3 regions of the Ligilactobacillus sp. MP3 genome follow, and region 1 is predicted to be linked to each of the others. Evidence: predicted binding sites of a transcription regulator. Region 1 holds the regulator's gene; each other region holds the start of a gene.
The links. The regulator Rex, encoded in region 1, represses fermentation and respiration genes when NADH is low (regulators of the CRP and FNR family bind a similar motif). The targets are predictions, from matches to a motif close to TTGTGAANTANTTCACAA.

Region 1 (4,417 bases):
ACCTGTCAATGTAGCAATATCTTGTAACATTGCCTTACGACGATCGCCAAATCCTGGAGCCTTAACTGCAACAACGTTAAATGTTCCACGAATCTTGTTCAAAACAAGTGTAGGTAATGCTTCACCGTCTACATCATCAGCAATAATCAATAATGGACGACCTTGTTGTACAATTGATTGCAATAATGGTAATACTTCTTGAATGTTTGAAATCTTCTTATCTGTTAATAAAATGTATGGATTATCTAAATCAGCTTCCATCTTATCATTATCAGTTACCATATATTGTGATAGATAACCTCTATCAAATTGCATACCTTCAACAACATCTAAAGAAGTATCGATACCCTTAGATTCTTCAATTGTAATAACACCATCATTACCAACCTTTTCCATAGCATCGGCAATTAATTTACCAACTTCTTCGTTAGCAGATGAAATAGAAGCAACTTGTGCAATATCACTCTTGGATTCTACTGTATGGGACATTTCATGTAATGCATCAACTGCAGCCTTAGTTGCTAATTCAATACCACGACGAATTCCAACTGGGTTTGCACCAGCAGTTACATTCTTCATACCTTCATTTACAATAGCTTGTGTTAAAACAGTAGCAGTTGTTGTACCATCACCTGCGATATCATTTGTCTTAGAAGCAACTTCAGACACCAATTTTGCTCCCATATTTTCGAAATGATCTTCTAAATCAATAGCCTTAGCAATTGTTACACCATCATTTGTAATTGTTGGGGAACCATAAGATTGTTCCAAAACAACATTACGGCCTTTAGGACCAATAGTTGATTTTACTGTATTTGCTAATTTATCTACACCCTTCAACATCTTTGAACGAGCATCTTCTGAAAACTTAATTTCCTTTGCCATAAATCTCTTCACCTCAAATTAATTAAAAATTAATCTATAACCGCAATAATATCATTTTCACGGATTACTAAATATTCTTCGCCTTCATATTTAACTTCAGAACCAGCATACTTATCAAAAACAACTGATTGACCAACTTTTACTTCAGGTTCAACCCTTTGTCCATTGTCTAAGATACGTCCGTTACCAACAGCAATTACTTCACCTGTTGTAGGCTTTTCTTTTGCATTACTTGCGATAACAATTCCACCAATGGATTGTTCTTCTTCCTTTTGAACTTTTAAAACAACGCGATCTCCTAATGGTTTAAGCACGTCTAATCCCTCCAATATCAATCATCTGTATCATTTAGCACTCTCAACTCCTGAGTGCTAACTACAATTAATACTATAACCACTTTAAATATAAATTGCAAGTATTTTTTATCACTCGACACATTAGAGTGCTAATTTTTTTATTTGACCTGTTAATGGTACAATTAAATTTAAAAATGAAAGGTGATAATTAATTTGGAACAAAGAAATTCTATTCCCTTATTGCTAACCTATATTGGTTATCAAATTTTGTTAGCAATATTCAATATTTTTTATAATCAAAGTCATAATTTTTATTTGGTTGAAACTATTATTGGAATACTCTGCATGTTGTTTATTGTTTATCTCAATCATAGATTCTCTTTTAAAAATAAATTAGAATATAAAACTATTAAACTTAAATCTATTTTACTCTGGAGTATCCTTGGTATGGTCGGTGCCCTCATAATTCAAATTGGATTATCTCGTATTGAATCAGGACTTTTCCATTTTTCATCATATTCAGCTAATACTAACCTATTGTTAGAAATTGTTCACCATTACCCATACTACATTTTAGTACCTGGAATTGTTGCACCTGTAATGGAAGAGTTAATTTTTAGAAAAGTTTTATTTGGAAATTTTTCAAGATTCATCCCTTTTCTACCTGCTGCCTTAATTTCCAGTCTTCTATTTAGTTTAGCTCATATGGATGGTCATTTCCTTATCTATGCTAGTATTGGCCTTTTGTTTTGCTATATTTACTATCGGACTGGAACGATTATTACTTCTACTTTTAGTCATATATTTCTAAACTTGTTTATTATACTTCTGTCATCGCTTTAGAAGTTGTTAATATCAAAAAATTGCTGAAGATTAATGATTAGATAACATCATAATCTTCAGCAATTTTTATTTTGAAACTTATTTCAGTCTTCTATGTAACACTACTCTTCTGTGTTTCCAAAATGATTCAAGAAATAAATCAAAGTTTCCATTTCATTCGTCAAATCTACATTTTGTACACGTATATTTTCTGGTACAGTAATTCTAAGTGGCGTAAAATTCAATATTCCTCTTACACCAACTTCTACTAACTCATCTGTAACTTTTTGTGCTACAGGAGCCGGAACAGTTAAAATTACAATTTCAATTTGCTGTAACTTTAATTGTTCTTTCATATCAGACATTGGATATACTGGAATTCCACTTTGAATTGTTCCTGTAATATCTTCATTTACATCAAATGCTGCACTAATTCTTACATGATTACTTTGATGGAAATTAAAGTTCAATAAAGCATGTCCTAAATTACCAACCCCAACCAAAGCAACATTAGTTAGCGTATCTTGATTTAATTGCTTAGTAAAAAAATCAAGTAAACTTTGTACATCATATCCGTAACCACGTTTACCTAAAGCACCAAAATACGAAAAATCACGTCGAATAGTAGCAGAATCTACTTTTACGGCTTCAGCTAATTCTGTTGAAGAAACTCTATTCTTTCCAGAATTAGATAATAGTCTTAGATAACGATAATATATCGGTAGACGTTTTGCAGTAGCCTGCGGAATCTTTACTTCTGCCATTAGACTTTCCTCTTTTCGTGAAATATTTAACATAAGTTTAACACATAGCTCCACAATTATACAATATATTGGCTTAATTATCATCTTTAACGTTTTTATTTGTGAAATTTCTATGTTACACTATAAATCGTCTTAGTGTTATAATACAGTAAATTAATAGAAAAGGTGATTTTATGCTACTTTTACAAGCACAGCAAGTTGCCCGACATTTTGGAGCAGATATCCTTTTTGAGAATGTCAATCTTGATATAAAAGATAATTCCAAGATCGCACTTGTTGGTCGCAACGGAGCAGGAAAATCTACACTAATAAAAATGTTAATCGGTGAATCACTTCCAGATGAAGGAAAAATCGTTACTAAACGAGATTTAACTATTGGATATTTAGCACAACATACAGGATTAGAATCTACTAAAAATGTATTAGATGAAATGTTAAGTGTCTTTGAACCCTTGCAAAAGATGGAAGCTAAGATTCATCAACTTGAAGAAAAGATTGCTTCTCCGTCAATTCCACATGAATCTAAGGAATATCAACAATTATTAAATCAATATGATCAATTACAACATGACTTCCAAGAAAATAATGGTTATGGTTATGAAAATGAAGTAAAAGCTGTTTTACATGGTTTCCAATTTTTTGAAGAAGACTATGGAAAAATGGTTTCTGACTTATCTGGTGGACAAAAAACACGTTTAGCTTTAGCTAAATTACTTTTAGAAAAACGTGATTTGTTAATTCTTGACGAACCTACTAACCACCTCGACATTGAAACTTTGACTTGGTTAGAAAATTATATCCAAGGTTATACCGGTGCCCTTTTAATTGTTTCACATGACCGCTACTTCTTAGATAAAGTTGTCAACGAAGTTTACGAATTAAGTCATCAACATTCTAGTCACTATGTTGGAAATTATTCTCATTATATTGAAGAAAAAGCTTCTCGCTTGCGTACTCAATGGAAAGAATATGAAAAGCAACAAGTGAAAATTCAAAAATTAGAAGATTTTGTTAATAAAAACTTAGTTCGAGCTTCTACAACTAAAAGAGCTCAAAGTAAAAGAAAACAATTAGAGAAAATGGATAGATTAGAGCGTCCTGAAGGTGAAGAAAAAGGACCTCATTTTAAATTTCATGCTAGCAAGGAAAGTGGAAATGTAGTTTTAAAGGTCACAGATGCTGCTATTGGCTATGATTCAAAAGTTATTTCAAATCCTATCACTTTCGAATTACGTAAACATCATGCAATGGCTGTTGTCGGACCTAATGGAATTGGCAAATCCACCTTACTAAAGAGTATTTTAGGAAATATTCCTTTCATCCATGGATCTGCTACTTTTGGTACTAATGTTCAAACTGGGTACTACGATCAGGAACAACAAAACCTACATGATAAAAAAACTGTCCTAAATGAAATCTGGGATGATCATCCTAATATGTTAGAAAAAGATGTTCGCTCATTATTAGGTAGTTTCTTATTTGTCGGTGATGATGTTAAAAAAGTAGTACATAATCTTTCTGGTGGGGAAAAGGCTAGATTAACATTAACAAAACTTGCTTTACAAGAAGATAATTTCTTAATGCTCGACGAACCAACTAACCATTTAGATATAGATAGTAAAGAAGTATTAGAGAGTGCTTTAATTGATT
Region 2 (4,417 bases), on a different contig from region 1:
CCATTTGCAGATAACTTAGGTTCAACATCTAATTTCTTCATTAAATCGTTAATCTTGTTGCATAATGCATCTACTAATTCAGCATCTGAGTTACCTTTCAAGCCTAATGCACGAGCAATATCTGCATAGTCTTTTTGAGCACGATATACTTCATAACGTGGGAATGGTGTACGTTTTACACGACCAGAAGCACCGTTAAATTTAATTACGTGTTGCATAGCAATGGAAATTGCCAAACCATGAGGCAATCCAAATTCCCCACCAGTCTTGTGAGCGATTGAGTGGTTAATACCCAAGAATGCATTAGCAAATGCCATACCTGCTAATGTTGCAGCATAGTGCATATTTTCGCGAGCTTTTTCACCTTCTAATGTAGGATGTTTTGGATCATACTTATATGAAGCTTCCAAGTTTTCAAATACTAACTTAATAGCTTGCATTGACCATGGGCGTGTGAAATCAGATGCCATGACTGATACATATGATTCAAGAGCATGTGACAAACTATCTAATCCAGATAGAGCTACAGTTCTCTTAGGAACAGTCATTACAAATTCTGGGTCTACAATTGCTACTTGTGGTGTCAATTCATAGTCTGTTAATGGATACTTAACGTGTGTATTATCATCTGTAATAACAGCATATGGTGTTACTTCAGAACCTGTACCAGATGTTGTTGGAATTGCAAACATTCTTGTCTTCTTAGCGTGATGGAATTTAACAATTCTCTTACGGATATCAACGAATTTTTGTTGTAATTCTTTAAATACTTCACTAACTTTTTCGTAGCTATCTAAGAATCCAGGTTCTTGATCTAAGGAGTATTCATAGATATAACGAGCAATCTTCGTAGCATCCAATGCAGAACCACCACCAATAGCAATAACTGTATCTGGTTCAAATTGTGCCATTTGTTGAGCAATTTCAATTGTTTGTCCTAACATTGGGTCAGGTCTTACAGTTCCATAAAGAGCTGTCTTAACTTCATTTTCTCTTGCTGCTAATTGATCGTAAACTTTGTCTACAAATCCAAACTTAACCATTCCTGGGTCAGCTACGATGAATGCACGGTTGATATCTTCAGTTTCATCTTGTAGATAGCTGATAGCATTCTTTTCGTAGTAGATCTTTTCTGGTAAACGAACCCATTGAGGTCTGTTACGTCTCTTAGCAACTGTCTTAACATTTAATAGGTCTGATGTTGATAAATTATGTGACAATGAATTCTTCCCCCATGATCCTGTTCCAAGTGTCAAACTTGCACGTAAGCCATCTGTGTAAATATCACCAATACCACCAATGGAATCAGGTTGATTTACCAAGATACGAGCTGCTTTAGTTCTATCACCAAATTCTTTTACAAATGGATCGGATTGAGAACCAATTTGGATAGCAGCATTATGGCCTGCACCTTGATAATCTAATAATGCAGCAACGGTCTTAATACCATCTTCACGATCTTTTGCTTTATATACTGACAATAATGGAGAAAGTTTTTCAGATGATAGCTTTTCACCGATGTTCTTAGCAGAAAGTTCAAATAACATTACATCTTTACCTTCTGGAAGTTCTACACCAGCTTGTTCAGCAATCCAGCGAGCTGGTTTACCAGCAACTGGGCCGTTTACACCATGTCTATCATTAAATACGAAATCTTCAATCTTCTTATAGTCTTTCTTAGGAACAATATATGCTCCCTTTTCTTCCATCTTCTTTAGCCATTCATCATAGATAGGAGCTTCAACAACTGCAGAATTTTCAGTAGCACAAATCATACCGTTATCAAATCTCTTAGATAGAAGTAAATCTTCAACAGCTCTGTCAAGATGTGCTGTATGATCAACGTAGATAGCACCGTTACCAGCACCTACACCCATTGATGGGTTACCTGACTTCAATGCTGCATTAACCATTCCTGGACCACCAGTAGCTAAGATAGAAGCAATCTTTCGATTTTGAATAAGAGCTGTTGTCTTTTCTAGACTTGGTTCCTCAATCCATTGAATAATATTCTTTGGAGCACCAGCTTTTACAGCTGCGTCGTAAATAATTTTTGCTGCATGTGCCGAACATTTTTGTGCTTGTGGGTGGAAAGCAAATACAATTGCATTTCTAGTTTTCAATGCTAATAGTGACTTAAACATTGCTGTTGAAGTTGGGTTTGTTGTAGGTACAATACCTGCTAAAACACCAAGTGGAGCTGCAATTTTTACTTCACCTTTAATCTTATCTTCTTCGATTACACCAACTGTTTTATCATTCTTAATAGCATTATAAACGTTTTCAGTTGCAAAACGATTCTTTGTATCTTTATCTTCTACAACCCCACGTCCAGTTTCATCTACTGCTTCATGAGCTAAAATCAAAGCAGCTTCTGAACCAGCTAAAGCAGCAGCTGCAACAATCTTATCTACTTGTTCTTGTGAGAAAGTAGAATATTCTTGTTCAGCTTTTAATGCTTTTTCTACTAAACCATCAGTGTATACACGAGCATCTTCTTCTTTGTTGTTTGTCTTGTTAACCATTACTTTAGCCTCCTACTATAGCTAAATAAACTATAAGTTAATATTTAACCATTAATAAACGATACAAATATAATTGTGTTATCGTGAATTAATTCACAAATATTACACTTATAAAATAACATCATATCCACAATAAATCAATACTATTTTTGAATTTATTTTATTTTTTCTCAGATTTTGTTAAATAAGTCACTTATATCAATCGATCAAAAATACAAAATAAAGCATAATAAAAAACTTAAAAAATATTTTTTGTAAACGTTTTCTATTATAATTTATATCATATCTCATATGGTACACTTTTACAATATATTCCGAGAATTTTATCAACAAAAAAATAACTTAATGTTGATTAAACGTTAAGTTCATAATTATAGTTAAAATAACACTGTTTTTTTACAAATCTCATTAATCGCCATTAATTCCATTTAGTTTAAAAACAACAACATCAGATTCTCAAGTGTGTCAATGCTACTTATAACAACTATTTCAAGAAATTATCTTCTCTATTATTTAGTTTTATCTCCTCGAAAAAATATTTATTTTACTATATTCTAAAGGGGTAGGAATGTATAGAAATTGAATGAAATTATCGTAATTTGTCGCAAAGACGTCAAGTTATATTATTCACATAACTAGAAGTCAGATTTAACCTTATATTTTTATACTTATTACGTTTTCTAGCTACTCAAAAATGTGTTAATTAAATCTTATTTCTGACAATCTCTAGATTTTTGAATCTTATTCAACCTTGAGCATTCCTTAATGCTTTTAGAAAGGAAAGATTGACTATGCTTAGCAAAGACAATCATTATGGCAAGCGAATTGCTAATACTCCACATGCACCTCGCTATGCACTTAGAAGACTTAAAGTCGGACTTATTTCAGTTGCTCTTGGGACTGTCTTTTTCTTTACACCCCAAGCCTTAGCTGATACAACTAGTGGAGTTGATACGAGTACAGACCCTTCTACATTAACCACTACTAATGCATCTGAAAATCACACAACTAATACTTTGAGTAGTACTAATACTGCCAACAAAGTCAGTTTAACTAATACTACTCCAAAGAATACAGTCCAGACATCTTCTACTTCCAATAACACTGAAACTGTTATAAATATATACACGCCGACTACTACAAGTGGAACAGAAAACAATACTGCTAATACTCAAAGTAGCAACACCAATGCTATCAAAAATAACATAGCTACCGATACTACAATAAAAGTTAATAATAGTAAGGTTTAATCAAAGCTACAAGCTAATCCAAGTAATACTAGTGCTTCAATCAGTGATAACAACACTAATCAAGTAACACTTCCTCATGGTCAAGCTCAAGGACAACGTGTCGTTAATATTACTACTGACGCTACTAGTGGAGACACTTTCACAATTGAAGTACCCTACATTTTTACAGCCACAAACAATGCTAATGGAGATCTCTTCTCTGCAGAGACAAAACTTACTCCCGTAAATAATCCTGCTTTTGTTTCGAGCAAACCTCTCTTCAATACTACTTTTATTTATCAACGGAAATATTTCATTTAATGTTAATTTATTACCACAGTTACGTGACTGGGCTCTATTAAAACCCGGTCAAGTATTCAAACTAACAATAGCTCGAAATAATCAACAGGTCGGCGATATCACTTACACAATTGGTTCACAACCCCTAATCAATGATGTAACGATTACTTTTGATCATAATCAAAGTAACAACTTACTTCCTAACCAGACATATATGGTAGGAATTGGGATGCCTAATGATGGGGTAAACGATGGCGATAACTTTACTGGAACAATTAAGGTTGATGTTCCAGATGGATTTGTCTTTGATTCTAGCCGTTCTAATGGCGTGGTTACCGGTTCTAATGTTGGTGACGATTTAGG
Region 3 (4,417 bases), on a different contig from region 1:
CAAGATAGTAAGGAATATTTTCAAGACGTTCTTGATTAGCAAATTCTAAAAATTGACGAGAAGTAAATGTATCTGACCACTTAACCATAACTTCACTTGCTCCAGCAGCATATGCTTCTTTAACAATTAAGTGAGCTAATTCTTGTTGTTCAACGTTAATGTATAATACAACTGGTTGGTTTGGTTGGACATTTACACCAATTTTAACAATTAATTCAGCATATTTTTGTAGTTTTTCTTTAAAATTTGGAATTGTCATAATGAGCCTCCATTCAAAATAGATTTGTAAATTTAATATATCATAAATACCATAAAAACTGACAATAAAAGCACTGGATTTGTTATACTTTTAATGAAGATTTATTTTGAAGAAGGACGGATATTAATGAAAAAAATAAAAGTAATGACGGTTTTTGGAACAAGGCCAGAAGCAATAAAAATGGCACCGTTAGTATTGGAATTACAAAAACAAAGTCAGCGTTTTGAAGCAATTACAACAGTATCTGCACAACATCGCGAAATGTTAGACCAAGTTTTAGATATTTTTCATATCAAGCCTGACTATGATTTAAATATTATGCATGCCAGACAAACTTTGACTGATATAACTTCTAATGTACTAATCAATCTAGATAAAATCTTAAAAGAGGCTAAGCCGGATATTGTATTAGTTCATGGGGATACAACAACTACATTTTCTGCAAGTGTAGCAGCATTTTATAATCAAATACCTATTGGACACGTGGAAGCAGGACTTAGAACATGGGAAAAATATTCTCCATATCCTGAAGAAATGAATCGCCAAATGACAGATGCGATGACAGACTTGTACTTTGCTCCTACAAATCAAAGTAAAGCTAATTTGCTTAAAGAAAACCATAAAGAAGATAATATCTATATTACAGGAAATACAGCTATAGATGCACTTAAACAAACAGTAGATAAAGAGTATCACCATGATATTCTAGATAAGGTTTCTCCTGATAATAAATTAATTTTACTAACAATGCATCGTCGCGAAAACCAGGGAGAACCTATGAGACGTGTGTTTAAAGTAATTCGTGAAGTAGTTGAATCAAGAGAAGATGTAGAAGTTATTTATCCAGTTCATTTAAGTCCGGCAGTTCAAGAAGCAGCAAAAGAAATTTTAGGAAATACAGAAAGAATACACTTGATTTCACCACTTGATGTTGTTGACTTTCATAATTTAGCAGCTAGAAGTTACTTTATTATGACAGATTCTGGTGGTGTTCAAGAAGAAGCACCTTCATTAGGTAAACCGGTATTAGTATTGAGAGATACAACTGAACGTCCAGAGGGTGTAGAAGCAGGTACTTTAAAATTAGTCGGTACAGAGTCTGAAAAAGTAAAGAAAGAAATGGAAGAGTTGCTAGATAATGATGCTGAATATCGAAGAATGGCACAAGCAAAGAATCCATATGGCGATGGAAAGGCATCGGAACGAATTTTAGATGCAATTGCGTATTATTTTGGTGTGACAGATAAAAAGCCAATAGAGTTTGAATAATAGTAATAGGACTAGTTGTTTTCTGACGACTAGTTTTATTTTTTACAATTTGTGAAAAAGATATCAATCTGTACTATTAAAATGCTTTTGTGAAAAAATACACTTGAAATTAATCAACAATTGCATTATAGTAGTTACTGTAAGGTACTACTATAAGGAGGTGAAGATCAAATGCTTGATATATCAACAATTATGAGAAAATATGGGTTCAATGAATCAGAAATAAAAGTTTATCTCACCTTAATTAATCATGAACAGATGACAGGGTATGAAGTTAGCAAATTATCTGGTGTGGCTCGTTCAAAAGTTTACAATGTCTTAGAAAATTTAATACAAAAGAATATGGTTTTAGTAAATCAAACAGAAAATAAGATGTACCGTGCAATTCCTACAGATGAATTTTTAGCAAGACTTGAGCATATTTTTAAGAATGACTTAAAAAATCTGAAGCAAGGTTTTAAAGAGATTAAAGAACCTATACGAGATGCTGGACACCTTTGGAAGGTTAATGATTACACAAGTATGATTGAAAAAATAAAATATGTTATCAGTAACGCAAAAGAAAGTATATATATTCAAATATGGACTTCTGATATTGATGATGAGCTGGTTAATTTAATAAAATTGGCAGAAAAACGACTTACTAAAGTAGTTATTATTTTGTTCAAAGATAGTGAAGATAATTTTGATTTTAAAAATGTGTATTACCATGGTTTTGAAAAGGATAAGTTATCAGATTTCGGTTCTCGTTGGATTAATGTTGTTGTAGATAACAAGCAAGTAGTGTACGGCACTATTAATCATCATACAACAAATGTAATTTGGACAGAAAATACAGCTATGATAAGTTTAGCTTCAGAATATGTAAAACATGATGCGTATACTTTGAAGATTTTTAGAGATTTACCGGAAGATCTAAAGAAAGAGTATGGTGTGGATTTTGAAGGAGTAAGGGAAATTTATTGAGAGGATAGTGAAAGAAAATGGTTAGGTATATATTATTAACAATGGTTGTAATTGTAAACGGATACTTTGCAACTGTATTTATCCGTGATTTATTGAAACATAAGCAGGAATTTAAGGAAGAACCAGCTGATTCCAAATGGTTAGCATTGTCATCATTTATTATATTCTTTTTATCAACATTTGGAATTTCTGATTTTGCAATTGGTACTGTTCTATATCAAAAAGCTAAATGGGTAAGCATGAAAAAATTACCAGGAACTTTGAATACAGAATGCGTAATACCTGTAGCAGTTATGGCTTTGAGCTATATTACTGGAATATCAGTTGGTATCAAAACTTTATTGGTTTGTATCATTTGCCAAGTTATCGGTGCATATTTAGGACCACGTTTTGTAGTTAAATTGCCAGAAAAAACCATTAAAGTTTTTGTAGGGATTGGTTTAATTATCGCTTCACTTTTGATCGTTGCTGGTCAGTTAAAATTAATTCCTTCAAATGGGACTGCAACAGAATTATATGGTTGGAAACTGATTTTAGCAGGATTTTTACTTTTTGTATATGGTGCGTTGAATAACATTGGGATTGGATCATATGCGTTGACAATGGTGACAGTATATTTACTAGGATTAAATCCAATTGCAGCTTTTCCTATTATGATGGGGGCATGTACATTCTCTGTTCCGGTTGGTTCAGTTCAATTTATTAAATTGGATGACTATAGTAGAAAAATAACTCTATTCACTGCAACTTTTGGGGTGTTAGGTGTATTAGTAGCTGTATTCTTGGTAAAGCAACTAAATACATATCTTTTAAATTGGTTAGTAGTAATTGTCTTGCTATATAGTGCCTATACTATGTTATCAAAGCAAAAAGAAGAAGCTTAGGGAGGAAATATAAATGTTAATTTTAAAAAAAGATGATATAAAAAAGTGTTTTACAATGAGAGATGCGATTGAAGCAGATAAAGAAGCTTTAGAGATATATTCTGAAGGAAAAGCTAAGGTGCCATTAAGAACCAATATTGATATAGATGAAAAAAATGGACAAAATCTTTATATGCCAGCTTATGTTGGAGGAAACCAAGCTGCTGCTGGATTAAAAATCGTTTCTGTTTATCCTGATAATATTTCTAAGGGTTTACCAAGTGTGCCAGCGACAGTAATAACTTTAGATGCTGATACTGGAGAATTAGGTGCGGTAATTGAAGGTACTTATTTGACACAGTTAAGAACGGGTGCTGTTCAAGGTGCAGCCACAGAGTTATTAGCTAGAAAAGATGCTAAAGTTGGAGCTTTGATAGGGACTGGTGGACAAGCAGCAACACAACTAGAAGCAATGATAGAAGTTAGAGATTTAGAAGAAATTAGAATTTTTGATATAGATTTTAGTAGGGCTAAAAAGTTTGCTGAATTAATGGCAGATAAATTCAATAAAAATATTTATCCATGTCAAACTGCTAAAGAATGTGTTGAAAATGCCGATATTATTACAACAGTTACTACTTCAAAACGTGCAACTTTCAATGATGAATGGGTTAAACCAGGAGCACATATTAATGGGATTGGAGCATATACGCCAGAAATGTGTGAAATACCATGTGAAACAATAAAAAGAGCTAAAACCATTGTTTTTGATACCCTTGATGGAGTTTGGCAAGAAGCTGGTGATTTTATTCAACCATTAAATAAAGGTGAAATTAGTAAAGATATGATTACTGGTGAGTTAGGACAATTAGTGGCAGGAAAAATAAAAGGTAGAACTAGTGATGATGAAATAACTATTTTTAAAACAGTTGGAACAGCTGTTTTAGATGTTTATATTGCAGATAAGATTGTAAAAAAAGCACAAGCTAATGGATATGGACACGAGTTTGAATTAAATTAAAGAGTTAGCAACTAAAAAAGGAAGCAAAGATCAAAAAAA

Region 2: adhE (bifunctional acetaldehyde-CoA/alcohol dehydrogenase) is a predicted target of Rex. The motif match lies at 2,607-2,624, and genes of this name have one in related genera.
Region 3: NOU10_RS08220 (TrmB family transcriptional regulator) is a predicted target of Rex. The motif match lies at 1,578-1,595, and genes of this name have one in related genera.

Annotation. Positions count from the first base shown of each region.
Region 1 is NZ_JANFQI010000001.1:55,244-59,660, reverse strand. Features, by position in the region: gene groL (chaperonin GroEL) at 1-885, opposite strand, end outside; gene groES (co-chaperone GroES) at 915-1,199, opposite strand; gene NOU10_RS00360 (CPBP family intramembrane glutamic endopeptidase) at 1,395-2,024, shown strand; gene NOU10_RS00355 (redox-sensing transcriptional repressor Rex) at 2,126-2,767, opposite strand; gene NOU10_RS00350 (ABC-F family ATP-binding cassette domain-containing protein) at 2,941-4,417, shown strand, end outside.
Region 2 is NZ_JANFQI010000004.1:116,766-121,182, reverse strand. Features, by position in the region: gene adhE (bifunctional acetaldehyde-CoA/alcohol dehydrogenase) at 1-2,525, opposite strand, end outside; gene NOU10_RS04560 (YSIRK-type signal peptide-containing protein) at 3,317-3,775, shown strand; gene NOU10_RS04555 (LPXTG cell wall anchor domain-containing protein) at 4,014-4,417, shown strand, end outside.
Region 3 is NZ_JANFQI010000011.1:50,420-54,836, forward strand. Features, by position in the region: gene NOU10_RS08210 (aminopeptidase) at 1-259, opposite strand, end outside; gene wecB (non-hydrolyzing UDP-N-acetylglucosamine 2-epimerase) at 386-1,528, shown strand; gene NOU10_RS08220 (TrmB family transcriptional regulator) at 1,700-2,494, shown strand; gene NOU10_RS08225 (sulfite exporter TauE/SafE family protein) at 2,512-3,378, shown strand; gene NOU10_RS08230 (ornithine cyclodeaminase family protein) at 3,392-4,378, shown strand.